Regions from separate parts of the Streptomyces sp. NPDC002730 genome, predicted to be linked through region 1. Evidence: riboswitches for the same ligand, from Rfam matches in the RefSeq annotation. Region 1 holds a riboswitch; each other region holds the start of a gene.

Region 1 (2,258 bases):
GGGCCGAGTGCAATGCCGGAGCCGGCGAGCCAGGCGGTGGCGGGCCGGGCGCCGATGCCGACGACCACGGCGCCCGCCGGAAGCTGCCGGCCGTCGGCCAGGATCACCGCGCCGGGCTCGATGTCCGCCACGCGCGCGTGGGTGAGCAGTTCGACGCCGTACTCCGCGTACCAATCGGCCATCGGGCCGGCGACCTCGGCGGGCAGGGCTCCGGCCAGCGGGCGCCCGGCGGCCTCGACGACAGTGACCGTGCAGCCAGCCTCACGGGCGGCCGTCGCGAACTCCGCGCCGATCCAGCCCGCGCCGACGACCACTATGTCGTGCTGCTGCGCGAGAACGGGGCGCAGCCGCGCGGCGTCGTCGAGGGTGCGCAGCAGATGGACGCCGGGTACGCCCACGGCGCCGGGCAGGGTGATCGGTTCCGCACCGCTGGCGATGACCAGGACGTCGTACGGGACCGGACCTGCCTCGGTGTCCAGCTCATGGGCCCCGGCGCGCACTCCGGTCACCTCGCAGCCCAGCCGCAGCTCGATGCCGAGTGCCTCGAAGTCGACGTCGAAGGCCGAGCCCTCCGCCTTGCCGAGCAGGATCGCCTTGGAGAGCGGGGGTCTGTCGTACGGCTGATGGGGCTCGGCGCCGATCAGCGTGACCGGACCGGTGAAACTCTGCTCGCGCAGTGCCACCGCGGTCTGCACTCCGGCCATTCCCGCGCCGACGACGACCACGCGCCGCTGCGTCTGTGCTGTCTGCTGCTCGCTCACCCGACAACCTTACGCATCTGACGGACCGTCAAGAAGGCAGCTGTTCGACGACGCTCGTCCCGCTGCCCTCCTGGGACTCCCATTCCCAGCTCTCCTCCAGCCGCAGCCGCCCGTCCTCGAGCTCGACGACGGTGGAGAGACAGTGCCCCGAGGAGGTCCCGCCGTCCGCCTTCAGCTGTACATAACGGAAGTCGAGCCGGTCGCCCTCCCTGGTGCCCACCAGGTGGCCGCGGAGCACATCGCCGCCCTCGTACTCGGCCCAGATCCGGCCTTCCTGCTCGTGGTACGTGAACCGGGTCCGGGTCCCCACCTGGCCCGGAGCCTGGTCTGCGACCGGGGAGAGCACGAGTCCGTCGAGCGACCTTGCCACAGTGGCTGCTCCCTTACTGCGAGTTGGGGCCTGGGGTTAGGGTGGCCACCGTAAGGCACTCGCGGGAGCCCGGACGCACCGGGCTGAGAGGGAGGCTGGACGGCCTCCGACCGTACGAACCTGATCCGGGTCATGCCGGCGAAGGGAGGGGCTGGACGCCCATGTCGCGTACCTCAGACGTCCTCGTTGTCGGGGGCGGAATCATCGGCCTGGTCACGGCCTGGCGTGCGGCGCAGCGAGGGCTGCGGGTCGCGGTCGCCGATCCGGAGCCCGGCGGCGGCGCTGCGCAGGTCGCGGCGGGCATGCTCGCCGCCGTCACCGAACTGCACTACGGCGAGCAGACGCTGCTCGGCCTCAATCTGGAATCGGCGCGGCGCTATCCCGCCTTCGTCGCCGAGCTGGAGGAGGCGAGCGGACAGTCCGTCGGCTATCGCGCCTGTGGCACGCTCGCGGTCGCGCTCGACGCCGACGACCGCGCGCACCTGCGTGAACTGCACACCCTGCAGCGTCAGTCCGGCCTGGAGTCGGAGTGGCTGACGGGGCGCGAATGCCGGCGCCTGGAGCCGATGCTCGCGCCCGGCGTGCGTGGGGGCCTTCGGGTGGACGGCGACCACCAGGTCGATCCGCGGCGGCTGGCCGCGGCGCTGGTGGCGGCCTGCGAGCGGGCCGGGGTGGTCTTCCACCGCGGCTGGGCGGAGCGGCTGTCGGTGGTACGGGACCGGGCGGCCGGAGCCGTACTGACGGACGGCAGTGAGCTCTCCGCGGACCAGGTGGTGCTGGCGTGCGGCAGTCTGAGCGGCAGGCTCGGCGGCGTACCGGAGGATGCACTGCCGCCGGTACGGCCGGTAAAGGGCCAGGTCCTGCGGCTGACCGTGCCGCGTGCGTACGCGCCGTTCCTCTCCCGGACCGTGCGGGCCGTGGTGCGCGGCAGTGACATCTATCTGGTGCCGCGCGAGAACGGCGAGCTGGTCATCGGGGCGACCAGCGAGGAGCTCGGCTGGGACACCACGGTGACGGCGGGCGGGGTGTACGAGCTGCTGCGCGACGCGCACGAGCTGGTGCCCGGCATCACCGAGCTGCCGCTCACCGAGACCCGCGCCGGGCTGCGCCCCGGCTCTCCCGACAAT
Region 2 (2,258 bases), on a different contig from region 1:
ATCAGCCCGAGCCGCGCCGCACTCCCGCGGACGGACTTCGTTACTTCAGTACGAGCGAGGACCATGACTGGACCCACTGCTCACGGTTCTTGGCAATCTTGTCGGGAGCGACGGTCTGGGGCTTGACGGCCACCGCACCGAACTTGGTGAACACCTCGGGCAGCTTCGCGTCCTTGATTACCGGGTTGACGAACATGTTCAGCGGCATGTCCTCCTGGAACTTCTTGGAGACCAGGAAGTCCAGCAGGGCCTTGCCGCCCGCCTCGTTCTTCGCGCCCTTGAGCAGACCCGCGAACTCGGTCTGGCGGAAGCAGGTTCCGGTCGCGACCCCGGTGGGCGCCTCGGTCGGCTGAGGCTTGGAGAAGAGCACCTCGGCCGGCGGACTGGAAGCGTACGAGACGACGAGCGGCCGGTCGGCCTTGGCCTTCTTACCGCCCGCGGAGCCGGAGAACTCCTCGTTGTACGCCTGCTCCCAGCCGTCGACGACCTTGACGCCGTTCTCCTTCAGCTTCTTCCAGTAGTCCTGCCAGCCGTCCTCGCCGTACTTGCCGACCGAGCCGAGGAGGAAGCCGAGGCCGGGCGAGGAGGTCGCGACGTTCTCCGTCACCAGGAGGTTCTTGTACGCGGGCTTGGCCAGGTCGTCGAAGGACTGCGGCGGCGCCAGCTTCTTGTCGGCGAAGTACTTCTTGTCATAGTTGACGCAGATGTCGCCGGTGTCGACGGGCGTGACCCGGTGCTTGTCCTTGTCCAGCTGCACCTCGTCGTTCACCTGGCTCAGGCCCTTTGCCTCGTACGGCGTGAACAGGCCGTTGTCGAGAGCACGCGAGAGCAGGGTGTTGTCGACGCCGAAGAAGACATCGCCCTGCGGGGAGCCCTTGGTAAGGATCTCCTTGTTGAGGGCCGCGCCCGCGTCGCCGCTCTTGAGCACCTTGACCGTGTAGCCGGTCTCCTTGGTGAACTCCTTCAGCACGGAGGCGGAGGCGACGAACGAGTCGTGGCTGACGAGCGTCACGCTCTTCGGCTTCGAGCCGCCGTCCGGGGCCGACGAGTCCTTGGACTCACCGCCGCAGGCCGCGAGCGTTGTGACGCCGAGCGCCGCGGCCAGCGCGGTGACCGTGATCTTCTTGGTGGTGCTCACTGAAATTCCTCCTGGGATGACCAGGAAGAGACGCGGCCCTGCCCGGATCCCTCGAAAGGAATCCGGGCAGGGCGCAACAGCTTGTGAGTAATGACCGAACTTCCTACCCAGAATGACCTGGGCAAGGTTCAGAGGGTCTGCGACCACTGGGCTTGATTTACCAAGCCCGCGTCGCACTCTCAGCGCTGTGGCGCTCCCCTGTCGGAATATGTAGATGTTTCAAGCCAGGTTACACGGGCGCTAACGCTCCGAAGCGGCCAGCTGTCCGCACGCTCCGTCGATCTCCTGGCCACGGGTGTCCCGGACGGTGACCGGCACCCCGTGCGCCGCGATGGCCTCCACAAAGGCCTTCTCGTCCTCGGGCCGCGAAGCCGTCCACTTCGATCCCGGCGTCGGGTTGAGCGGGATCAGATTGACATGGACCCGCTTGCCCTTGAGTAGCCGGCCCAGCAGATCACCCCGCCACGCCTGGTCGTTGATATCGCGGATGAGCGCGTACTCGATGGAGATCCGGCGGCCCGACTTCTCGGCGTACTCCCAGGCGGCGTCCAGCACCTCCCGGACCTTCCAGCGCGTATTGACCGGGACCAGGGTGTCGCGCAGCTCGTCGTCCGGCGCGTGCAGCGAGACGGCGAGACGGCACTTGAAGCCCTCGTCGGCGAAGCGATGCATCGCGGGTACCAGGCCGACGGTGGAGACGGTGATCCCGCGCTGCGAGAGACCGAGGCCGTCCGGCTCGGGGTCGGTGAGCCGGCGGATGGAGCCGACGACCCGCTTGTAGTTGGCGAGCGGCTCTCCCATCCCCATGAAGACGATGTTGGACAGCCGCGCCGGTCCGCCCGGCACCTCGCCGTCGCGCAGGGCGCGCATGCCGTCGACGATCTGGTGCACGATCTCGGCGGTCGACAGATTCCGGTCGAGGCCGGCCTGACCGGTCGCACAGAAGGGGCAGTTCATCCCGCAGCCGGCCTGCGACGAGATGCACATCGTCACCCGGTCCGGGTAGCGCATCAGCACGGACTCGACGAGCGTGCCGTCGTGCAGCCGCCACAGGGTCTTGCGGGTGGTGTCGTCGTCGCACGAGATATGCCGTACGACGGACATCAGGTCGGGCAGCAGC
Region 3 (2,258 bases), on a different contig from region 1:
AGAGCGAACCGAGCAGTCCGATCAGCAGCAGCGAGATCAGCGTGCCGAGGACCGCGACCGACGTACGTGCGGTGAGTCCGTGGCACAGATAGAGAGCGATCAGCATGATGGCGCTCGCCCCGATCACCGCGACGATCAGAGGATTTGAGCCCTGCAGGATCGCGGGCAGGATGAACAGGGTCAGTACGGCGAACGAGGCGGCGAGCGCGATCAGCGCCATCACACCGCGCATCCGTCCCACCAGCACCACCGCGAGCGCGAAGATCCCGGCCAGCAGCACCATCGGGAACTTCCGGTCCACATCGGTCACGGAGTACTGAAGATCGCGGGGCGCATCGGGCGCGTACGCCACCACCACCCCCTGGCCCTTGCTCAACTGCCGTGGAGCGTCCGGCTGGACGATCTCGGTGAAGGTACGGCCCTTGTCCTTACCGCTGGTGACCTCGATCGTCGCCTTCGCGCAGCTGCCCCGCTGGGAATTGGCCGCCTCGCGCCCCTCGGGCGTGGAGGTGTCGCCGGTCGGCGGCACCTGCGCCGCATTCACGTCCTTGCAGTTGACCTTCTCGACCGTCACCACCTTGCCCTGCTCGGTCTGCCGGTCGAAGCCGACACCGCTGCGCTGATGGTCGGGAGCGCCGCCCGGCCAGAGCACGAACAACCCGACCAAAACCGCGGTGGAGAAGGGAATCAGCACCGCGGCGATGACCTTGCGAAGGTGCTTGGAGACAGGCGCGGCCGGCCCATGGCTGTGCGAATGGCCGTGTGCTTCGGGCTTCTGCTGCGAGGAGGTCACCGGCCGATCATCGCAACAACGGGAGGGGCCCACTGTTCAGCACGCCAGAAATGACGCTAGCGTGGTGGCACCTTTGCACACGCGGGAGCTCGGAGCACCGGGCTGAGAGGGCGCTGACCTTCGTACGAGTCGTGACGAATCGTACGGAAGCCGCTGCGTCGACCGCCGAACCTGTTACCGGGTAATGCCGGCGTAGGGAGTAGGTCTCATGACCGTTCAGGATGCACGCACGCCTGCCGCCGACCAGGCGGAGCGCAAGCCCGGCTGGCACAAGGGGTACGTCGAGGGTTCGCGCCCCGACCTCCGGGTGCCGGTCCGGCAAGTGCACCTCACCAATGGCAAGGACGTGACGCTGTACGACACGTCCGGCCCGTACACCGATCCCACCGTCGAGACCGACGTCCGCCGCGGCCTGCCGCCGCTGCGGGAGAACTGGATCATCGGCCGCGGCGACACGGAGGAGTATGCGGGCCGCCCGGTCCGCCCCGAGGACGACGGGATCAAGCACACCTCGCCGCGCGGGGGACTGCGCAACCTCGACGCCGTCTTCCCCGGCCGCCCGCGCCAGCCCCGCCGGGGCCGCGACGGCCAGGCGGTGACACAGCTCGCGTACGCACGCCGCGGTGAGATCACCCCGGAGATGGAGTACGTCGCGATCCGTGAGAACGTCTCCGCCGAGGTCGTCCGTGAAGAGATCGCGGCGGGCCGGGCCGTCCTGCCCGCCAACGTCAACCACCCCGAGATCGAGCCGATGATCATCGGCAAGCGATTCCTGGTGAAGGTCAACGCCAACATCGGCAACTCCGCGGTCACCTCCTCCATCGAGGAGGAGGTGGACAAGATGACCTGGGCCACCAAGTGGGGCGCGGACACGGTCATGGACCTTTCCACCGGCCGCAACATCCACACCACCCGCGAGTGGGTGCTGCGCAACTCCCCGGTCCCGATCGGCACCGTGCCGCTCTACCAGGCGCTCGAGAAGGTCGACGGCAAGGCCGAGGAGCTGACCTGGGAGGTCTACAAGGACACGGTCATCGAGCAGGCCGAGCAGGGCGTCGACTACATGACCGTCCACGCGGGCGTGCTGCTGCGGTACGTGCCGCTCACCGCCCGCCGCAAGACAGGCATCGTCTCCCGCGGTGGCTCGATCATGGCGGCCTGGTGTCTGGCGCACCACAAGGAATCGTTCCTGTACGAGAACTTCGAGGAGCTCTGCGAGATCCTCGCCTCCTACGACGTGACGTACTCCCTCGGCGACGGACTGCGCCCCGGCTCGATCGCGGACGCCAATGACGAGGCGCAGTTCGCGGAGCTGCGTACGCTCGGCGAGCTCAACACCATCGCCAAGCGCCACAACGTGCAGACGATGATCGAGGGCCCGGGCCATGTCCCGATGCACAAGATCAAGGAGAACATCGACCTTCAGCAGGAGATCTGCGAGGAGGCCCCCTTCTACACGCTCGGC

Evidence for each region. A riboswitch is a leader RNA that binds a small molecule or an ion and turns the genes downstream of it on or off. The one in region 1 is predicted to bind thiamine pyrophosphate.
Region 2: it holds a riboswitch for thiamine pyrophosphate, as region 1 does, so the genes downstream of both, ACFYXH_RS20320 (thiamine ABC transporter substrate binding subunit) here and thiO (glycine oxidase ThiO) in region 1, are expected to answer to the same signal.
Region 3: it holds a riboswitch for thiamine pyrophosphate, as region 1 does, so the genes downstream of both, thiC (phosphomethylpyrimidine synthase ThiC) here and thiO (glycine oxidase ThiO) in region 1, are expected to answer to the same signal.

What each region holds. Positions count from the first base shown of each region.
Region 1 covers NZ_JBIAQG010000006.1:418,800-421,057, forward strand. The annotation lists gene ACFYXH_RS18155 (NAD(P)/FAD-dependent oxidoreductase) at 1-761, opposite strand, end outside; gene ACFYXH_RS18160 (hypothetical protein) at 790-1,131, opposite strand; TPP riboswitch at 1,183-1,295, shown strand; gene thiO (glycine oxidase ThiO) at 1,293-2,258, shown strand, end outside.
Region 2 covers NZ_JBIAQG010000007.1:349,045-351,302, reverse strand. The annotation lists gene ACFYXH_RS20325 (ABC transporter permease) at 1-2, opposite strand, end outside; gene ACFYXH_RS20320 (thiamine ABC transporter substrate binding subunit) at 41-1,138, opposite strand; TPP riboswitch at 1,221-1,348, opposite strand; gene rlmN (23S rRNA (adenine(2503)-C(2))-methyltransferase RlmN) at 1,379-2,258, opposite strand, start outside.
Region 3 covers NZ_JBIAQG010000005.1:351,552-353,809, forward strand. The annotation lists gene ACFYXH_RS15285 (YibE/F family protein) at 1-793, opposite strand, end outside; TPP riboswitch at 865-1,009, shown strand; gene thiC (phosphomethylpyrimidine synthase ThiC) at 1,002-2,258, shown strand, end outside.